Regions from separate parts of the Arthrobacter sp. Y3223151 genome, predicted to be linked through region 2. Evidence: riboswitches for the same ligand, from Rfam matches in the RefSeq annotation. Region 2 holds a riboswitch; each other region holds the start of a gene.

Region 1 (6,948 bases), 600 kb from region 2:
AGGTGCGTGCCGGCACGCGCTCGCCGGCGTACTGGACGCGCAACAACAAGGGCCTGGTGAAGACCAGGAACGCGCCCACCAAGATCACCCTGAACCTGTGGTTCCACCTGACCCTGGATGCGTTGTGGGTGCTGAACGGCATCGTGTTCATGGTGCTGATCTTCGCGACCGGGCACTGGATGCGGATTGTGCCCACCAGCTGGGACATTTTCCCGAACGCGCTGTCCGCGGTGCTGCAGTACGCCTCGCTGGACTGGCCGCTGGAGAACGGGTGGGTGAACTACAACGCGCTGCAGCTGCTGACCTACTTCGCGACCGTCTTCATCGCCGCCCCGCTGGCCATCGTCTCCGGCCTGCGCACCTCGGCTGCCTGGCCCAAGCGGGCCGCGGTCAACAAATACTTCCCGATTGAGGCGGCCCGGGCCATACACTTCCCGGTGATGGTGTACTTCGTGCTGTTCATCATCGTGCACGTGACGCTGGTGCTGGCCACCGGCGCGCTGCGCAACCTCAACCACATGTATGCGGCCACGGACGACGGCGGGTGGACCGGCTTCTGGATCTTCGCCGCCTCCGTCGCGGTGACCGTGGCGGCTTGGTTCCTGGCCCGTCCGATCTTCCTGCGCCCGATCGCCTCGCTCACGGGCAAGGTCACGAGCCGCTGACCGCTTGGCACGCGTGGCCGGCTGACCGCCAGCCGCTGAACGCCTGACCGCGGCTGAAGGCTGCACCGCTACACTGCTCGCCATGATCACCGTTGCGGCCATCGCCGCGTGCCTTGTCTTCGCGCTGTTGGCGGTCTTCCAGATACTGCTGGCCGCGGGCCTGCCGCTGGGACGGTTCGCCTGGGGAGGAAGCCACCGCATCCTGCCGACGAAGCTGCGCATCGGGAGCGCGGTCTCGGTGCTCCTGTATGCGTTTTTCGTGTTCGTCATCATGGACCGGGCGCAGCTTCTCGACGCGTTGCCGGAGACCGCGTCGCTCGTCCTCAGCTGGGTCCTGACCGCGTACCTGTTCGTCGGCGTCCTTTTGAACGCCATCTCGCGCAGCAAGCCCGAGCGGTGGACCATGACGCCGGTCGCCCTGGTCTTGGCCGCGCTGAGCCTGGTGGTTGCCCTCGGCTGACGTGGTTTCCCGGCCCTTGGCGGGCGAGCCGCAAGACTTTTCGTCGGCGGGCCGTCCAGCCGTTTGCGAGCCTCACGGCCCTTCGCGGGCGGGGCTTTCCGGCGGTTGACGGGCCGGCATCGGAGGGGCTTGCCCCGCGGGCGGGGCGGGCTCACGATTGGTTCACCACAGGCCGATCGGGAGGAAGCCATGCAGGTCCGCATCCGCCGCGCACTGACAGCCGTTGCCGTGCTCGTCACCGTCCCGGCGGCCCTTGCCGGCGGCCTGGTCCTGTGGCTGCGCTTCAGCCCCCGGCCGCTGGCGGTGCTGCTGCGGGTGCTGTCCGAACGGGACGGGCGGCGCACGGCCCGCGCGATGGCCCGGCACGTGCCGGACGGCATCAGCGAAGTATTGGATCAGGAATACCTCAGCAACCACGGCCATACCCGCCTGGACGTGTTCTTCCCGGACAAGGCGGCCCAGGATTCGCTGCGCCTTCCGACAATTGTCTGGATCCACGGCGGGGCCTGGATCTCCGGCACCAAGAACGACGTCGCCAATTACCTTCGGATCCTCGCCTCCTACGGCTTCACCTCCGTGGGCGTGGACTATTCGCTGGCGCACGTGCGCCGCTACCCGGCGCCGGTGCGCCAGACGGCCGCCGCGCTGCGCTATCTGGAACACAATGCCGATCGGCTGCACATCGATACCGAGCGGATCGTGCTGGCCGGGGACTCGGCGGGCGCGCAAATTGCTGCGCAACTGGCGCTGGTCATCGCCGACCCGGACTATGCCAAAAGGCTGGGCATCGCCTCGCCCATGAAGCCGGAACGGCTGCGCGCGGTGCTGCTGCACTGCGGGGCGTACGACCTCTCGCTCGCCGGGGCGGACCAGGCCGGGAACCAGAACTACCTGCGCACGGTGCTGTGGTCCTACACCGGGGCCAAGGACTATCTGGAGCGTCCGTACGTCGCGCTGGCCTCCGTGGCCCGGCATGTGGGCGCCGACTACCCGCCGGCTTTCGTTTCCGCGGGCAACACCGACCCGTTGCTGCCGCACTCGCTCGGGCTGGTCGAAGCGCTGCGGATCAAGGGCGCGGCCGTGGAGGAGTCCTTCCCCCAAACCGAGGCCGGCCTGGGGCACCAGTTCCAGTTCAACCTGGAGTTGGAAGCGGCGTGGCAGGTGCTGGAGCGCAGCGTGGCGTTCCTCCGCCGCCACACCGGCTGATGCGGCCGGAGTTGAACCGGCGCCCCGCTGCGCGGTGTGTTCTTCGGTGGCTGCATCACCTCAGGCCGGCGCCGATGCCTCCCCGGGCGCCGCCGTCGTACGCTGGAAACCTGCCCAGCGAAGGGGGAACTACCAATGGACGACGCCGGATCGCGCCTCATTTTCGGCTGCATGGGGTTGGGCGGTGGCTGGGGGAGCGGGCCGCTGGAAGCGGCCGATGTGTCGGCCGCGCATGCGGCCGTGGCGGCGGCGCTGGAGGCCGGGATCACGACGTTCGACCACGCCGACATCTACGCCCACGGCAAGGCCGAGGCCGCATTCGGGCGGGTGCTGGCGGAAAGTCCCGAGCTGCGCGACTCGATCCGGCTGCAGGGCAAATGCGGCATCCGGCTGCCGGTCCCCGGCCTGGTCGGGCACTACGACTCCTCGCGGGAAGCGATCCTGGCCCGCACCGACGAGAGCCTGCGCCGGCTGCACACCGATCACCTGGATACGCTGCTGATCCACCGGCCGGATCCGCTGGCGCCGGCCGAAGAGATCGCCGCGGCCTTCAACGAGCTTCGGATGGCCGGGAAGGTCCGCCGCCTTGGTGTCTCGAACATGTCCGGCGAACAGATGCGCTGGCTGCAGGCGGCGCTGGATGAACCGCTGGCGGTGAACCAGCTGGAAATGAGCCTGTACCGACGCGACTGGCTGGAGTCGGGGGTGCTGGTGAACCACCCGGAGGGAACGGGGATCAGCTTCCCGCACGGCACCCTGGAATACTGCGCCGCCCACGGAGTGGAGCTGCAGGCCTGGGGCGCACTGGCCCAGGGCCGGTACAGCGGGCGCGCGGCAGCGGAGGCCGCGACACCGGATGCTTCCGCGCCCGCGGATGCCACACCCCCGGCCGACCATGCAACGGCAGCCCTGGTCACGGAACTTGCCCGGGACAAGGGCTGCCCGCCCGAAGCCGTGGTGCTGGGCTGGCTGCTGCGGCATCCGGCAGGCATCCGGCCGGTCGTCGGCACCAGCAGCCCGGACCGGATCCGGGCCTGTGCCGAGGCGGAGGCGGTTGGAGCATCGATGACCCGCGAGGAGTGGTACTCCCTGTGGGTGGCGGCCCGCGGCAGGCCGCTGCCGTAGCTGCCCGCGGCTCGCCCAGCCCGCTGCCGGCTGGGCCGGGACCAAGCGTCCTAGACGAAGGCCGGCTGTTCCAACCGGCGGAATGCGGAATCGTGGAAGACGAGCGGCTCGTGCGTGCCGTCGTGCGTGGACAGGCCGTGCACCTGCAGCAGCACGACGTGGTGGTCCCCGGCCGGGACTTCCTGGTGCACCGAGCAGTCCAGCCAGAGCGCCGCGTCGTTGAGGAAAAGCGCGCCGTCGTCCGTGCCGTGCAGGCTCAGGCCGGCAAAGCGGTCCCCGTTCTTGGACGCGATCTGGCGGCAGACGCCGTCGTGCCCGGTGCCGAGGACCGAGACGCCGATCCGGTCGGCCCGGCGGACCAGCGGCCAGGTCCGTGAGGTGTTTTGCACGGCGAACATCACCAGCGGCGGCTCGAGGGAGACGCCCACGGTGAACGAGGAGGCGACGATGCCCTGCGGCTCGCCGTCGATGATCGCGCACAGCGCCGCGATGCCCGAGGGGAAGCGGCCGAAGGCTGAGCGCAACGTGTTGGGGGTCAGGTCATGGTGTAGCGACATGGCGTCCTTGGGGCTTGGGCGCATCCGCTGCGGCCGAGCTGCTGCGGGTGGATACGCGTACTTGCCTGCCGACATACCCGGCGGGCCGAATCATCACCTGGAGCACCCCGCTACGGTAGAGGGTTGCCGGCCAACCAGCCAGGGCTGTGAAGTTGGCGCTCTTGATTCGCCTCCACGCTAAGAGCGGGGAAGGGCCTGGGTCAAACGCCGGTAACAGTTCGTCAAATGCAGCGTTTTACCGGCGGCAGCCGCGCGACGGCTGCCGCGACGGTTGCGGCGCTACGGCTGCGGCCCACGGGCGGCCGCCGCCACGGCTACTGTGCGGCGGCGCCGGCGCGCACGGTCTGCCGCCGGAACGGATGCGCCGGGTAAACGCCCAGGAGGCGGATCTCGGTGGTGAAGAAGTCCAGTTCCTCGAAGGCGTGGACCATGGCAGGATCGTCCGGGTGGCCTTCGACGTCCACCATGAACATGGTGGCGGCAAACTCGCCGCCGACCATGTAGCTCTCCAGCCTGGTCATGTTGATGCCGTTGGTGGCGAAACCGCCCAGCGCCTTGTAGAGCGCCGACGGCACGTTCCGCACGCGGAACACGAAGCTGGTCACCGCCGGACCGGGAAGTTCCTCGCGGGACGGGACCGGCCGGCGGTCGGCCAGCACCACGAACCGTGTGGTGTTCGTCGGATCGTCTTCGACCTTTTCCGCGAAAACCTCCAGACCGTAGAGTTCGGCGGCCATCGGCGGTGCCAGGGAGACCTTGGTCGGGTCGTTCCATTCGGCCACCTCCCGGGCCGAACCCGCGGTGTCGCCGGCGATGACCGGAGTGAGCCCGAGCCTGCGGATCAGCTTGCGGCACTGGCCCAAGGCGTGGATGTGGCTGTGCACCTCCCGGGCCTGCTCCACGGTGGCCCCGCGTACGCCCAGCAGGCTGAACCGGATGGGCAGGAAGAATTCCTCCACAATCTGCAGGGTGGTCTTCGGCAGCAGCGCGTGGATGTCCGCCACCCGGCCGGCGATCGAGTTGTCGATGGGGATCATGGCCAGTTCGGCCTCGCCGCCGGTGACGGCAGCGAACGCATCCTCGAAGCTGGCACACGGCACCGCGTCCCAACCGGGGCGCACTTCCAGGCAAGCCATGTGGGAGTTCGAGCCGGGTTCACCTTGGTACGCAATTGCAGCAGCCATGGGCGAAATTATCCCACCGGGGCGGGCCCGCGCTTCATTCCGGGCAACCGGCCGGCGTCACATAACCTGACCGGCCCGCCAACCGCTTAGTACAGATGCGATTCCTGGGTGATGCCGTAGGGCACGTCGTCGCTCAGCTCCACCGTAAACTGCCCGGGGCCGGTGCGCGTGACCAGGATGCCGCAATCGCCGTCGATGGCGGCGAGCTTTTGCAGCTCTTCGACCGCAGCATTCAGGAGATCGTGCGCTTCGGAAGCCGTCTGTGCGGTCAACGACTTGGTAGCCAGGGAAGTGGCCATGGTTCTGCCTTTCGTGGCCGGAGGTTTCCGCGCAGGAGAAACGCGGGATGGAAGCTTCCGGCCGGAACGAGCCTGCCATGCGGAACGGTGCATGGAACTTTACATTCTGCCATCCCAGATGACATCAGATGAATTTTCCACCGGCGTGGCGTGCGCCACTCCTGCCATGGCGGGGGTGCGGCGAACGCCGGTGCCGGCGGGACCGCCGCGGGTGCAGGGAGCCTGCAGCGGGGAGGGCGGGGGCACCCGGGGGCGGACCCGGTCCTAGAACGGGTTCAGCAGCCGATGGACGAACTGCCGGGTGCGCTCCTCCCGCGGTTCGCGCAGCACCTGTTCGGGGTGTCCGCGTTCCACCACCACGCCGCCGTCCATGAACACCACTTCGCTGGCCACTTCACGGGCGAAGGCCAGCTCGTGGGTGACCAGGGCCATGGTCCAGCCCTCGTCAGCCAGTTCCTTGATCACGTGCAGCACGTCGCCCACCAGTTCGGGATCCAGTGCGGACGTGGGCTCGTCGAACAGCAGCAGCGAGGGTTTGAGCGCCAGGGCCCGGACAATGCCGACCCGCTGCTGCTGTCCGCCGGAGAGCTGATGCGGATACTGGTCTTCCTTGCCGGAGAGCCCGACGCGGTCCAGCAGCGACCTGGCCTCGCGCACCGCTTCGGCCTTGGGCCGCTTCTGCACCTGGACCGGGCCCTCGATGATGTTCTGCAGCACAGTCATGTGCGGAAACAGGTTGTAGTGCTGGAACACCATGGCGCTGCGGTCGCGCAGGGCGGCGATCTGTTTCCGGTTCACCGGCGAACCGAAGTCCACGGCCGGCCCGCCCGAAAAGGCGACCCGTCCGCCGTCGGGGGTTTCCAGGCCGTTCAGGCAACGCAGCACGGTGGTTTTGCCCGACCCGGAGGGTCCGATCAGGGCCAGGACGCCACCCGTCTGGACGGACAGATCGATGGACTTGAGCACCTGGTTGCTGCCGAAGGACTTTCGCAGGCCCTCCACGGTCAGCACCGGTCCGGCTGCGGAGCCGCGCTGCGAAGCGGCGGCGGAAGGGACGTCAGTGGGCGACATAGCGGTCCAGCCTCTTCTCCAGTCGGGACTGCCCGGCGGAGAGCACCAGGCAGAACACCCAGTAGACCGCCGCGGCCTCAATGTAGAGCAGCATGAACTCCTGGCTGAACGCCGCGATTTCCTGGGCGGCCCGGAACGCCTCGGTGACCAGGATCAGGGAGGCGAGGGAGGTGTCCTTGACCAGCGAGATGAAGGTATTGGACAGCGGCGGCACCGACACGCGCGCGGCCTGGGGCAGGATGATGCGGCGCAGGGTGGTGGTGCCGGCCATGCCGATGGTGTGGCCGGCTTCCCACTGGCCCTTGGGGACGGAGAGGATCGCGGCCCGGATGATCTCGGCCGCATATCCACCCACGTTCAGGGAGAACGCGATGACCGCGC
Region 2 (6,948 bases):
CGCGCACCAGCGAGTCGAACCGCTCGCTGGCGGCCAGGTCCTCGATCAGGACCGACGCCCCGTCCGGCCCGGCCAGCGGGATCCGCCAGTTCGGGTATTCGTCCGCGGTGCCCGGCTGGTTCTGGGTCCGCAGCTCCCCCACCGCGTCAGTGAGCGCAACGCCCAGCAGCACCGACGGGGTCTGCGTGATGAACGCGTGCAGCGCCTCGACGGTGCGTTGTTCGGCGGTGGGGCCGGCGCCGTCGTCGTGCTGTGGGGCGGCCGGAACGCGCGAGCGCACCGTGGAGAGCACTGCCTCTTGGGCTGCCTGGTCCAAAGCCCGTTCCTCCTCCACCGGCCGGTTCAGCAGGCCCAGCGATTCGCGCAACTCCACGTGCTTGCCCGCCAGGTAGCCGGCGGTGGGCGGCAGGTCGTGCGTGGTGACGCTGGTCAGGCAGGAACGGCGGTAGCGCTCGGGTGCGCGGGGGCTGCCGTCCTCGTACTCAAACCGCAGGATGGAGGTGCCCAGGATGCCGCGCTCGGCCAGGTAGTCCTGCACGCCCGGCTCGAACACCCCGAGGTCCTCACCAATGACGACGACGCCGGCCCGTTCCGCTTCCAGGGCGAGGATGCCGATCAAGGCCTCGTGGTCGTAATACACGTAGGCGCCTTCGCCGGGAGGGCTGCCGGCGGGGATCCACCACAGCCGGAACAGACCGAGAATGTGGTCCACGCGGATGCCGCCGGCATGCCGCAGGACGGTCCGCAGCATGTCGCGGTAGGCAACGTAGCCGGATTCGGCCAGGCGTTGCGGATGCCACGGGGGCTGTGACCAGTCCTGGCCCTGCTGGTTGAACATGTCCGGCGGCGCGCCCACGGAGATGCCGGGGGTGAGCACATCCTGCAGCGCCCAGGCATCGGCGCCGGCGGGATGGACGCCGACGGCGAGATCATGCACTATCCCGATGTTCATTCCGGCGTCGAGGGCGCTGCCCTGTGCCGCCTCGAGCTGCTCGTCGCACAGCCACTGCAGCCATTGATGGAACTCGATGCGGTCCTTCAGCTCGCTGCGCTGCGCTTCGACGAACGCGGCATCGGACCACTCGGGAGCCCCGGCCGGAACAGTTTCGGCCATGGCGCACCACAGGGCAAAGCGCTCCAGCCCCTCGCCTTCCTGCGCGCGGAAGGCTTCGAACCGCTGCTGCCGTTCCGCGGACCGGGGCACCGAGAAGACCGTTTCCAGCGCCTGCAGCTTGGCCGCAAACACCGGGTCGCGGTCCAGAATGCCGGCGTCCAGGTTCGCGTCGTGGAAGTTGTTGGCCAGCGGGAAGCCGCGGGCTTCGGGCACGTCCTCGACCCGCAGGTACAGCGGATTGACGAACCGGCGCGTGGAGGGCAGGTAGGGCGAGGGCTCCACCGGCGGTTTCGGCTGGGCCGCGTGCAGCGGGTTGATCAGGACGAACCCCGCCCCCTTCGCGGCGGCCGTCTCGGCGAGGGTGGCCAGGTCATGCAGGTCGCCGATGCCCCAGGAGGACCGCGAGCGCACGGAGTACAGCTGTGCCATCAACCCCCACGTGCGGGGCAGGCGGTCGGCGGTGGTCAGGCGCCGCGGGGTGACCACGAGGGCGCACCGTGCCTGGCTATCGGACGGTTCCGCGGCCGCGCCGGTCCCGGGCTCCACTGTCTCGAATCTTTCCGCGGCCGCGCCGGTTCCGGGCTCCATCGCCTCCGACTGCTCCGCAACCTCCAGCGTGTGCCAACCCAGCGGGATGTCGGCCGGCACCACCGCCGTGAAACGAACAGGCGGAGCATCTTCCGCTTCCTCCGACCCGCCGGCCAGCACCTCGACGGCGCGCCGGGAGCCGTCCTCCAGCAGGATCCGCACCCGCGGACGGACCCCGGGCCGCCCATTGACCGGAACCTCGGTGGCAGTGCCTTGGCGAACGACGACGGCGGGTGGCAGCGTGCGCTGCACCGGTGCCAGCTCAGCGGCCCGGAGGGAAGCCGTGACATCGTCGTCGGTGGCGCAGGGGACGCCCAGCGCGGTGAGGACGGAAACCAGCGTTGCCTCGCTGACTGTTTTCTCGCCCCCATCCCATCCGTGGAAGGTAATGCCAACGCCATGTTTCCCCGCGAGGCGCTGCAGCGCCGAAAGTTCAGCCATAGACCCAATCTACGGTGAACTATCCGGACCCGGGAACGTCCGTCACGCCGGGACGGCCAAGATCGTGGCCCGACGCGCGGCGGGCACCGCCGTCGTGCCGGTCAACCGCAGGCCAGGGGTAACCGCAAGGCGCCCACCCCAAGTCCGAAGGCGCTCAAACCCCCGGACGCAACGCGGCTCAACATTCTTTGCTGCCGCGGCGGTAGGTTGCAAGAATGGACGGGACCATCCCGAGCGGTTGAGAGATCTGGCTCTTTGACACCGCAGCAACCATCCGGACGCCACCGGAAAGGTGCTACCGCCAGAAGCGATGGAGAGAGCGCAAGCAATCTTTGATCCGGACGGTGCCTGCCCGGTGCCGCCAGGAGCGTCATTGCCCGGGAACCCAAGTTTTGAAGGAGCAAGCGCCTGATGGCTGAACGCACATTCGGTTTCCGCACCCGTGCCCTGCACGCCGGCGGCACGCCCGACGCCGAGCACGGTGCCCGGGCCGTACCGATCTACCAGAGCACCTCGTTCGTGTTCAAGGACACCGACGACGCCGCGAACCTCTTCGCGCTGCAGAAGTACGGCAACATCTACTCCCGCATCGGCAACCCCACGGTCGCCGCGTTCGAGGAGCGCATCGCCTCGCTCGAGGGCGGCATCGGCGCGGTGGCCACGTCGTCGGGCATGGCCGCCGAGTTCATCACCTTCGCGGCCCTGGCCGGCGCCGGCGACCACATCGTGGCCTCCTCCAAGCTCTACGGCGGCACCATCACGCAGCTGGACGTGACGCTGCGCCGGTTCGGGGTGGAGACCACCTTCGTCGACTCCAACGATCCGGCCGACTTCGCCGCGGCCATCGGGGAGAACACCAAGGCCGTCTACACGGAGATCGTGGCCAACCCGTCGGGCGACATCGCGGACCTCGCCGGCCTGGCCGCGGTGGCGCACGACGCCGGGATCCCCTTGGTCGTGGACGCCACCTTGAGCACGCCCTACCTGATCCGCCCGATCGAGCACGGCGCGGACATCGTCATCCACTCCGCCACCAAGTTCCTGGGCGGCCACGGCACCACTTTGGGCGGCGTCGTCGTCGAATCCGGCCGTTTTAACTGGGGCAACGGCAAGTTCCCGCAGATGACCGAACCGGTGCCCAGCTACGGCAACGTGTCCTGGTGGGGCAACTTCGGCGAGTACGGCTTCCTCACCAAGCTCCGGTCCGAGCAGCTGCGCGACATCGGCCCGTCGCTGTCCGCGCAGTCCGCGTTCCAGCTGCTGCAGGGCGTGGAAACGCTGGCGCAGCGGATGGACGAGCACCTGGCCAACGCCCGCACCGTGGCCGAGTGGCTGGAAGCCGACGAGCGCGTCTCCTGGGTCAGCTACGCCGGCCTGCCCGCGCACCCGCATTACGAGCGGGGCCGGAAGTACCTGCCCAAGGGCGTGGGCTCCGTGTTCAGCTTCGGCGTCAAGGGCGGCCGCACCGCGGGCCAGAAGTTCATCGAGTCGCTGCAGCTGGCCAGCCACCTGGCCAACATCGGCGACGCCCGGACCTTGGTGCTGCACCCGGGATCGACCACCCACCAGCAGCTCACCGCCGACCAGCTGGTGGCTGCCGGCGTGCCCGAGGACCTGATCCGCATTTCCGTGGGCCTGGAAGACGTGGACGACATTCTCTGGGACCTGGACCAGGCGCTGGCCGCCTCGCAGCAGGCTGGCGCCGAGCACGGCCCGAGCCGGGACCATGAGGACGACACGTTCGACACCTCCGAGTTCGCCTCCCCCAGCTACGCCGGTGAGTCCTGCACGATCCCGGCAGAGCGCGCCGCCCGGACAGAGCCCGGAACGCGTGTAGTCGAGTCCGTGGAGGAACTGATCGAAGCCGAAGAAGGAGCCGCCAAGTGACCGCCACACCAGAACGTACCTGGGTGGGACCGTCCGCCCCGGAGCGGCTGAACATCCTGCGCAACACCAAGTCGATCGCCATTGTCGGCGCCTCGGACAAGCCGAGCCGGGCCAGCTACTTCGTGGCCACCTACCTGCTGTCCAGCTCGCCGTACAAGGTGTACTTCGTGAACCCGGTGGCCAAGGAAATTCTGGGCCAGCCGGTGTACAAGTCGCTGGCCGACCTGCCCGAAGTGCCGGATCTCGTGGACGTGTTCCGCCGGCACGACGACCTGCCCACCGTGCTGGAGGAAACCCTGGCCGTCGGAGCCAAGACCCTCTGGCTGCAGCTGGGCTCCTGGCACGAGGAGGTCGCGGCCGAGGCCGAGGCCGCCGGCCTGAACGTGGTGATGGACCGCTGCGTGAAGATCGAGCACGCCCGATTCCACGGCGGCCTGCACCTGGCCGGTTTCGACACGGGTGTGATCTCCTCCAAGCGGCAGCTGACCGCCTAGGCGGCCCTGGGCGAGGCCCGCCGCCCGCAGCGAAAAGCCCGCCCCTTGTCCCCCGGCCTTCCACGTGGATCCGCCGAAGCAAGGGGCGGGTTTTTCCTGCCCGGAGGTAGGCAGAAAGAGCCTTCAGGATTTCCCCAAGGTCCTCGTCGGATGCTGTGGCCAGCCACACATCACACGACTAGGGGGAGTCACCGTGTTTACTGCACCAACCGATCCACAACCCAGGAGGGGCACCGAACGTGCCCGCAAGGGGAAGCCATCCTTCCCCCAAAAAGTCACGGCCGGGCTCGCCGCGCTGGTGTTGGGCGCGGGCGTACTGCCCTCCGCCCTCGCCCCGGCGGCCTTGGCAGCGCCGGTAGGCCAGGGCCTGACCCTCAACGCCGGGGACATGCGGTTCATCCTTAAGCAGATCAAGATCGCGGAAAACCACGCCACCAAGGAAGACGCCGACGGCAAGCCCGTGCCGGGCCAGCCGCTCCTGGGCCCCGGCCCCAACCAGATAGCCAATCCGCTGCTGCCCTACGGGCTGCGCACCGTGGACGGGTCCGACAACAACCTGGTGCCCAACCAAGGGCACTTCGGCGCGGCCAGCCTGCCCTTCCCGCGACTGGCAGAACCGGAATGGCGGACCACCGCCGGTGGGCAGTCGTACAAGTCGGTCAACGTTCCGATGATCCGGGACGCCGACCCGCGCTTTGTCAGCAACGTCATCGTGGACCAGACCTCCAGCAATCCGGCCGCGATCGCTGCGGCCGGCAAGGCGCACCGGTCGGTGAACGACGGCCCGACGGCGATTCCTTGTGACGCCGATGGCAAGCCCGAAAACTGCGTGCCCGAAGGCGAAACACTTGACATCCCGAATGTCACCACCGACTTTGGGCTCTCGCCGCCATACAACGGCTTTTTTGCCCTGTTCGGCCAGTTCTTCGACCACGGCATCGACTTCACCAAGAAGACCAGCAACGTCGTCATGATGCCGCTGCTACCGGGCGATCCGTTGTACGTGGAGGGCTCACCAACCAACTTCATGATGCTCAACCGGGCGGAGAACCAGCCCGGGCCTGACGGCGTGCTCGGCACGCCGGACGATATCCAGGACGCCACAAACACGGATTCCCCGTGGGTGGACCAGAGCCAGACGTACTCCTCGAACCCGTCCCACCACGTCTTCCTCCGCGAGTACGAGCTGAACGAAAACGGCGATCCGGTCTCGACCGGTGAACTGCTTGAGGGCGGCCCAGGCGGTATGGCGACTTGGGCGGATATCAAGGACCAGGCCGCATCCCTGCTCGGCCTGAAGCTCTCCGATAAGGACGTCGTGAACATCCCGATGCTGGCCACTGACCAGTACGGGCGCTTCCTGCGTGGTCCTAACGGCTTGCCGCAGTACATCACCCAGGACAAGCAGTTCGTGGAAGGAAACCTGGAAGATCCCGTGGCGCCGCCGGCCGATGTCCAGCGGATCGGCATCGCGTTCTTGGACGACATCTCGCACAACGCGGCACCGTTCGACTCGCGGGGCGCGGCCCTGACTGCCGACGGCGACACCGACATCACCCCCACGATCGGCCAGCAGGCCGCAGGCACTTACGACGACGAAATGCTCAACGCGCACTTCGTTGCCGGCGACGGCCGCGTGAACGAGAACATCGGACTCACCGCCGTCCACCAGGTCTTCCACTCGGAGCACAACCGACTGGTCACCTACATGGAAGAACTGCTGACGTCCCTGAACCTGGACCTGAACGAGTGGAAGCTCCCCAACGGCGAATGGAACGGGGAGCGTCTCTTTCAGGCCGCACGGTTCGTCACGGAGATGGAGTACCAGCACATCGTCTTCGAGGACTTCGCGCGGAAGATCCAACCGGGCATCAATCCGTTCAACGTCTTCACTCAGGCGGACACGGGAATCGACCCGGCGATTGAGGCAGAATTCGCCCACGCGACCTACCGGTTCGGACACTCCATGCTGACGGAAACGGTGGACCGGAAGACCAACGGCGGCGCCGATATCGGCCTCCCGCTGCTGGACGCATTCCTGAATCCACCGGCCTACTACGCAAACGGGGACAGCACGATGACCCCCGAACAGGCCGCCGGCGCGATCGCGATGGGCATGACGGACCAGGTGGGCGCCGAACTCGACGAGTTCGTCACCGACACGCTGCGCAACAGCGTTCTCGGCCTGCCCCTGGACCTGGCCGCACTCAACATCGCCCGGGGGCGGGACACGGGCGTTCCGTCGCTGAACAATTTCCGCAAGGATCTGTACGCGAAAACCAGCGAATCGTCCCTGAAGCCCTACAGCAGCTGGGTGGACTTTGGGCAGGCGCTGAAGCATCCGGATTCGGTGGTCAACTTCATGGCCGCTTACGGGACGCACCCCAGCATCACCGAGGCCACGACCATCGATGCCAAGCGCGC
Region 3 (6,948 bases), on a different contig from region 2:
CCATCCCTGGAGCCGTTTCGTTGCCCTGGGCGATTCGTTCACTGAAGGCATCGGCGACCCGGACCCCGGGAGCCCGGGCGGACACCGCGGATGGGCCGACCGCGTGGCCGAGGAACTCGCCCGCGGCCACGATGACTTCGCCTATGCCAACCTCGCGATCCGCGGCCGCCTGCTGCAGCAGATCATCGATGAACAGGTCGAACCGGCCCTGGCCCTGCAGCCGGACCTCATCTCGATCTGCGCGGGCGGCAATGATGTGATCCGGCCGGGCGGCGACCCGGACGCCCTGGCCGAGAAGTTCGATCGCGCCGTCACCCGGCTGGCAGCGTCGGGAGCCACCATCGTCCTGTTTACCGCGCCCGACATCGGCGATACGCCCGTCATCGGCAGTGTCCGCGGCAAGGCCGCCATCTACAACGAAAACCTGCGCACGGTGGCGGCACGCCATAACGCCGTCGTGGCCGACATGTGGGCGCTGCGCCAGCTGAAGGCACCGCAGATGTGGGCACCGGACAGGCTACATTTCTCCCCGCTGGGGCACCACACCATCGCGGCCATGGTGCTGGACGCCCTCAACGTTGAGCATTCGCTGCAGCCCGAGGCGCCCAAACCGCTGCCGCCCAAGAACTGGCGCACCGCCCGCACCGAGGACCTGGTGTGGGCACGCCAGCACCTGGTCCCGTGGGTCCTGCGCCGGGTCCGCCACCAGTCCTCGGGCGACGGGATCCTGCCCAAGCGGCCGGCCGCCGACCCCTTCTTCGGTCCGGGCATGCCTCCCGGCGCGGCCGGGTAACGGGAGCAACCGGTGCGGCAGCCGAGTCCCCAGGAGGTCCGCCGTCACCGGCTGCGGGCACAGCGGCTGTGGGACAGCCCCGGGGACGACGCCGCCGCCGCCTTGCGCTGGCTGCTCGCCTTCCAGTCCCAGGAATATGCCTATGCCCGCTGGTCGCTGGCCCAGCGCTGCGGCGGACCGGCACGGGACAACGCTGCGGAGGTGGATGCGGCGATCGCCGGCGGACGCATCCTGCGCACGCATGTCCTGCGGCCCACCTGGCACTTTGTGGCCGCCGAGGACCTGCGCTGGCTGATGCTGCTCTCCGGCCCCCGCCTCAAGGCAGGGAACAAGGGCCGGGACCGGCAGCTGGGCCTGGATGAGGCAACGGTGGCGCGCAGCAACGAGGTGCTGGCCGCGGCCGTCGCCGGAGGCCGGCACCTGACCCGGGACGAGCTCGCCGCCCGGCTCGCCCAAGCGGCCCTCCTCAAGGACGACGGCGCGAGGCTGAACGGAGCGACGCTGCGCGGGCAGCGGCTGGGGCATCTGGTGTTCCATGCGGAAATGGACCGGGTGCTGGTGAACGGGCCTCCGCGGACGGCCGCCTCCAGCGCCGTGCAGCAGACGTACGCGGCCTTCGACGAGCGGGTGCCGCCGCTGGCCGCGGACTACGACCGCGACGCGGCGCTGGCCCAACTGACCGGGCGCTACTTCACCAGCCGCGGACCGGCGACCTTAAAGGACTGTTCCGACTGGTCCAAACTGCCCCAGGCGGACCTGAAGCGCGGCCTCGAAGCGGGGGGCGGTGACGGACTGGAACGGTTCGAAACCGAGGGGCAACAGCTCTGGTACTCCCCCGCCGCCGGGACGATCGGCGGTGCCGCCGCGGCGGCGGACGACGGACGCCCGCGGGCTGACCTGATCCAGTGTTACGACGAATACGTCATGGGCTACACCAAGACCCGCGGCTACCTGGGCGGCAGCGCGCCGGCGGCGTTGGGCGGTGAGGTGCCGATCCACGTGCTGCTGCTGGACGGACGGATGGCCGGCAACTGGAGGCACGTCCTGCGGCCCGGCTCCGCCGAGCTGCGGCTTAAACCGCTGCGGGTCTTCACCGCGCCGGAGCGGCAGGCCGTGGGCGTCGCGGTGGAGCGGTACGCGGCCTTCCTGCGGCGGCCGGTATCACTCGACCTGGCCTGACCGCTCCGCTCTACCTGCTCGGGCGCAGCGGTGGGACTCCGCGCGGACGGCGCGCACCGGCGTCGTACTCGGGCCGCCGACACGCAGGCGGGAGGTCAGGCGGGCGCGAAGAACGCCTTGGTCAGTGCCTCGTGCAGCTGGTGGATATCGGTCAGGAAACCGTCGTGGCCCAGCGGCGTTTCGATGGTGTGGACCTTGACTGCCCCGGGCAACGCCTCGGCCAGCTGCCGCGACTGTTCCGGGAAGTACAGGCGATCGGAATCCACCGCGGCGACGAAGAACTGCGTGTCGGTGAGGCCGCCCAGCGACTGCTCCAGCGAGCCCCGGCCCCGGGCAACGTCGTGGCTGATGAGGGCCTCGGTGAGCAGGATGTAGCTGTTGGCGTCGAAGCGCGCGACGAGCTTGTCCGCCTGGTAATCGAGGTAGCTCTCCACGGCATAGCGGCCACGGGCGGACGGCGTGATGCCGCCGTACGGCTGCTCCTCCGCCTGCGGCTTGCGGCCGAACCTGTACTCCAGCTCCGGCTCCGAGCGGTAGTTGATGTGCGCGATGCGCCGGGCGATACCCAGACCCGCCTCGGGCGCGGGACCCCCGTAATAGTCGCCGCCGGCGAAGTGCGGGTCCAGCCGGATGGCCGCGACCTGCGCCTGCGCGAAGGCAATTTGCTCGGCGGTGCTCGCGGCGCCGCACGACAGGACGGCGCACCGGGCGGTGCGCTCCGGGAACGTCGCCGCCCATTCAAGCGCGCGGGCGCCGCCCATCGACCCGCCGAGCACCGTGTGCCAGCGCCGGATGCCCAGCGCGTCGGCCAGCCGTGCCTCGGCCCGGACCGAATCGCGGATCGTGACGAACGGGAAGCGTGACCCCCACGGCGTCCCGTCCGGCGCCGGCGACGAGGGACCGGTGGAACCGTAGCAGCCGCCAATCATGTTGGCGGCCACTACGAAATAGCGCTCCGTGTCGATAGTGGCACCGGGGCCCACCAGATCGTCCCACCAGCCATCCTCGTCCGAGCAGCCGCGGGCGACATGCGTGCTGCCGGTCAGGGCGTGCTGAATCAGGACGGCGTTGGACGCGTCCGCATTCAAGGTGCCCCAGGTTTCAAAGCCGAGGAACACCTCGGGCAGATAGCCGCCGGCTTCCAACTCCAGCGCACCAACCGGCATCCGGCGCAGGATGCCGTCGGTCGCCTGTTCCACCAGTTCCTGCGGTTGCACTATCGTCACGCTGCGCTCTACCTGCTTGCCTAGTCGTCCGCGCCCTTGGCGGCGCGGAAACCGGCCTCCAGGTCGGCGATGATGTCGTTGACGTTCTCGATGCCCACCGACAGGCGGACCAGCCCGTCGGTCACCCCGGCCGCGACCCGCTCCGCGGCCGAGAGCTGGGCATGGGTGGTCGACGCCGGGTGGATCACCAGCGAGCGCACATCGCCCAGGTTGGCCACGTGCGAGTGCAGTTCAAGGCCGTCCACAAAGCGCTTGCCGGCCTCGATGCCGCCCTTGATTTCGAACGCGACGATGGCGCCGGTCCCCTTCGGGCCGTACTTGCGGCCGCGCTCGTACCAGGGGCTGGAGGGCAGGCCGAGGTACGCGACGGAGGCAACGTCGTCGTGCTCTTCCAGGAATTCGGCCACCTTCTGCGCGTTGGCCACATGCCGCTCCACGCGCAGGCTCAGCGTCTCCAGCCCCTGGGCAATCAGGAACGCATTGAACGGCGAGATGGCGGACCCCAGGTCGCGCAGCAACTGCACCCGGGCCTTGAGGATGTAGGCCAGGTTGGCGCCCAAAGCGCCGTTGACGCCGAGGTCGCGGGCAAAGACCAGCCCGTTGTAGGTGTCGTCCGGCGTGTTGAACCCGGGGAACTTCTCCGGGTCGGCGGCGAAATCGAACGTTCCGGCGTCAACGATCACGCCGCCGATCGCCGTCCCGTGGCCGCCGAGGTACTTGGTGGCCGAGTGGAGCACGATGTCGGCCCCCCACTCGATCGGGCGGATCAGGTACGGGGTAGACAAGGTGTTGTCCACGATCAGCGGCACGCCGTTTTCGTGGGCGATGGCGCTGACCGACTCCAGGTCCAGTACGTCCTGGCGCGGGTTGGAGACGACCTCGCCGAAGAACGCCTTGGTATTCGGCTTGACGGCATCGCGCCACTGCTGCAGGTTGTCCGGATCCTCGACGAAGGTGACCTCGATGCCGAACTTGGGCAGCGTGGTGCGCAGCAGGTTGTAGGTGCCGCCGTACAGGCTGGGGCTGGCCACGATGTGGTCGCCGGCCTCGGCCAGGTTGAGGATGGAGAACGTCGACGCGGCCTGGCCCGAGGCCAGCAGCAGGGCGCCGACGCCGCCCTCCAGGTTGGCGATCCGGGTCTCGACCGCTTCCTGGGTGGGATTGCCGATCCTGGTGTAGATGGGCGCCAATTCGGACAGGGCGAACCGGTCGGCCGCGCTCTGCGCGCTGGGGAACACGAACGAGGTGGTCTGGTAGATCGGCAGTGCGCGGGCGCCCGTGGCGGCGTCCGGCTCCTGCCCTGCGTGGATCTGACGGGTTTCAAAGGACCAATCGGCATTGGACATGGTGCAACTCCTTCACTGGAAGGGGCCATCCGGGATCCGGCCGTGCCGGCATGTCTGTCCCGGGTGTGACCCGCGCTTGCGCACCGCCTTGTGGCGGCTGCCTGGTCTTCACCCGGGGCACCCCACCGCGGTTGGAGGGTTGCCGGCCAGCAAACCGGGGTTTTGCGCTGGCACTCATGACCTGCCTCCAGTCTCCGCAGACAGGCCGGCGGCCGCAACAATATGACACCTTATGACTGGGCACCCAGCTCCGGACCGTCTGTCCGACCGTCCGCACTTCAAGCTGCCGGGGCGTGCCGGGCACGGCGGAATTGCTGCCGGGAACGGCGCGCCTTGCACGAGCCGCAAGCTGAGTGACTTAGGTCACCCTAAGTCGAGAGCGGGTTCACAAAGTGCCAAGATAATGCCATGCGCTTCGACCATGTTTCTTATGCTGCTGAACCCGACGGTCTGGCTGCCACCTCAGAGCGGATCGCCAAAGCCCTGGGCATCGACGCCGTCAAGGGCGGGGTTCACCCCCGCTTCGGCACCCGCAATATGATCTTCCCCCTCACCGACCACCATTACCTGGAGGTGGTGGAGGTGCTCGACCACCCCGCTTCCGACAAAGCCCCCTTCGGACAGGCCGTGCGGGCGCGCTCCGAAGCCGGCGGCGGCTGGATGGGCTGGTGCGTGGCGGTCGACGACCTGACCCCGTTCGAAGAACGGCTGGGCCGCCACGCGGTTCCCGGCAACCGCAAGTTCCCGGATGGGCAGGAACTGAGCTGGCAGCAGATCGGGATCAAGGGCCTCATCGCCGACCCGCAGGTGCCCTACATGCTGCGCTGGGATGACGGCACCGAACCGCTGCACCCGTCCAACGCCCGCCCCGCCACGGTGAAGCTGATCGGCCTGACCATCGCCGGCTCTTCCGAGCGCGTGGCGGACTGGCTGGGCACTCCGGTCGACGGCCTGCTGGACGACGTCAAGGTCGCCTGGACGGCACCGAACGGTACGCCGGGCATCCTGTCCGTCCGCTTCGAAACCGCCAACGGGATCGTCGAACTGTAAGTCTTTCAAGGAGGGTCGACGTCGTCGATCGCCTCAGCGGCGCCCGGATCGCAAGACCGGGCGCCGCTTCGCTGCCCGGCCGGTTTCAGGTGCCGATGCCGATGGCCGGCCCCAGCAGCGCGTAGCCGACGAAACCGGCAATATCCAGCAGCGCGTGCGCCACCACCAGCGGCATCACCCGCTTCACCTTCGTATAGGCGTAGCCGAAGACCAGGCCCATGAGGAAGTTCCCGATGCCCGGCCCGATGCCCTGGTAGAGGTGGTAGGTCCCGCGCAGGGCGGCGCTGACGAAGATCGCGGACCAGATGCCCCAGCCGAACTTCGCGAAGCGGTTGAAGAGGTAGCCCACCATGACCACCTCTTCGAGGACCGCATGCCGCAGCGCGGACAGGACCAACACCGGAACCGTCCACCAGTATTCGTCCAGGGCCGCCGGGACAATGGCGGTGGTGATACCCAGGGACCGGCCGGCGGCGTAAACGCCCAGCGTGCCGACACCGATCACCAGCGCGAGCAGGAAGCCCAGGCCGAAGTCCAGCCGCGGCCGGGAGAACGTGAACCCGATCGTGCGGAAGGCCGACCGGCCGGGAGCGGTCATCAAAAACAGCACCAGAGCCACCGGCACCAGCGCAAAGACGATGCCGAGCATTTGGTACACGAAATCGAAGAGCTCCCGCTCGTTCAGCACCGGGTTCAGCGTGGTCGTCTGCGAGGCGAGCGGAGCGCGGGTCATTTTTTCCAGCAGGTTCACGACGGCATAAACCGCCGACTGCCCGAGCGAGAGTCCGAGGACAATCAGTACCTCTGCCCGGTAGTACCTGACCGTGCGCCGCGTGCTTTCGGCGGCGACCTTCTGCTTGTCCATAACCTCCATCTTGCCAACAGAACCGCGGGAGTCATCGGCCGGGGGCGCTTCCGTTCCGTGCGCGGCTCCTCCCGTGGCCCGCGCCCGCGCCGGGGCGACTGCCTGCTACAAGTCCAGCAGCAGGCGCCGGCCCTTGCATCGCGACACGCAGATCATCATGGTGTCCCCGGCCTCGCGCTCGTCGTCGGAGAGCAGCGAGTCACGGTGGTCGATCTCACCACCCAGGACGGGGGTTTCGCAGGTGCCGCAGATTCCCTCCCGGCAGGAATTCAACGGATGGATCCCGACCGCTTCGAGGGCCTGCAGAATCGATTCCCCGGGGCCCACCGGAACCTCGGTGCCGTCGGCCAATTCCACCGTGAAGGCCGAGTCCCCCGCCTCCGCCGGCGCCACGGCCGCCCCGGACGCCGTGAAGCGCTCACAGTGGAAACGTCCGGGGTTGTCCCAACCGTCCGCGATCGATTGAATGACGTTGAGCAGCGGCCCGGG

The links. Region 2 has a riboswitch for S-adenosylmethionine ahead of AC5RUP_RS03615 (O-acetylhomoserine aminocarboxypropyltransferase/cysteine synthase family protein). Riboswitches for the same ligand answer to the same signal wherever they lie in the genome.
Region 1: it holds a riboswitch for S-adenosylmethionine, as region 2 does, so the genes downstream of both, AC5RUP_RS00705 (flavin reductase family protein) here and AC5RUP_RS03615 (O-acetylhomoserine aminocarboxypropyltransferase/cysteine synthase family protein) in region 2, are expected to answer to the same signal.
Region 3: it holds a riboswitch for S-adenosylmethionine, as region 2 does, so the genes downstream of both, AC5RUP_RS12960 (bifunctional o-acetylhomoserine/o-acetylserine sulfhydrylase) here and AC5RUP_RS03615 (O-acetylhomoserine aminocarboxypropyltransferase/cysteine synthase family protein) in region 2, are expected to answer to the same signal.

What each region holds. Positions count from the first base shown of each region.
Region 1 covers NZ_JBNHGI010000001.1:142,212-149,159, reverse strand. The annotation lists gene AC5RUP_RS00725 (cytochrome b/b6 domain-containing protein) at 1-665, shown strand, start outside; gene AC5RUP_RS00720 (hypothetical protein) at 748-1,125, shown strand; gene AC5RUP_RS00715 (alpha/beta hydrolase) at 1,315-2,331, shown strand; gene AC5RUP_RS00710 (aldo/keto reductase) at 2,467-3,456, shown strand; gene AC5RUP_RS00705 (flavin reductase family protein) at 3,507-4,013, opposite strand; SAM riboswitch class IV at 4,066-4,180, opposite strand; gene AC5RUP_RS00700 (prephenate dehydratase) at 4,328-5,197, opposite strand; gene AC5RUP_RS00695 (hypothetical protein) at 5,284-5,496, opposite strand; gene AC5RUP_RS00690 (amino acid ABC transporter ATP-binding protein) at 5,761-6,567, opposite strand; gene AC5RUP_RS00685 (amino acid ABC transporter permease) at 6,554-6,948, opposite strand, start outside.
Region 2 covers NZ_JBNHGI010000001.1:747,207-754,154, reverse strand. The annotation lists gene malQ (4-alpha-glucanotransferase) at 1-2,143, opposite strand, end outside; SAM riboswitch class I at 2,366-2,460, shown strand; gene AC5RUP_RS03615 (O-acetylhomoserine aminocarboxypropyltransferase/cysteine synthase family protein) at 2,555-4,030, shown strand; gene AC5RUP_RS03610 (CoA-binding protein) at 4,027-4,524, shown strand; gene AC5RUP_RS03605 (Ig-like domain-containing protein) at 4,718-6,948, shown strand, end outside.
Region 3 covers NZ_JBNHGI010000009.1:82,738-89,685, reverse strand. The annotation lists gene AC5RUP_RS12975 (SGNH/GDSL hydrolase family protein) at 1-793, shown strand, start outside; gene AC5RUP_RS12970 (winged helix DNA-binding domain-containing protein) at 806-1,972, shown strand; gene metX (homoserine O-acetyltransferase MetX) at 2,068-3,138, opposite strand; gene AC5RUP_RS12960 (bifunctional o-acetylhomoserine/o-acetylserine sulfhydrylase) at 3,219-4,544, opposite strand; SAM riboswitch class IV at 4,612-4,726, opposite strand; gene AC5RUP_RS12955 (VOC family protein) at 4,953-5,594, shown strand; gene AC5RUP_RS12950 (CPBP family intramembrane glutamic endopeptidase) at 5,680-6,459, opposite strand; gene AC5RUP_RS12945 (PDR/VanB family oxidoreductase) at 6,565-6,948, opposite strand, start outside.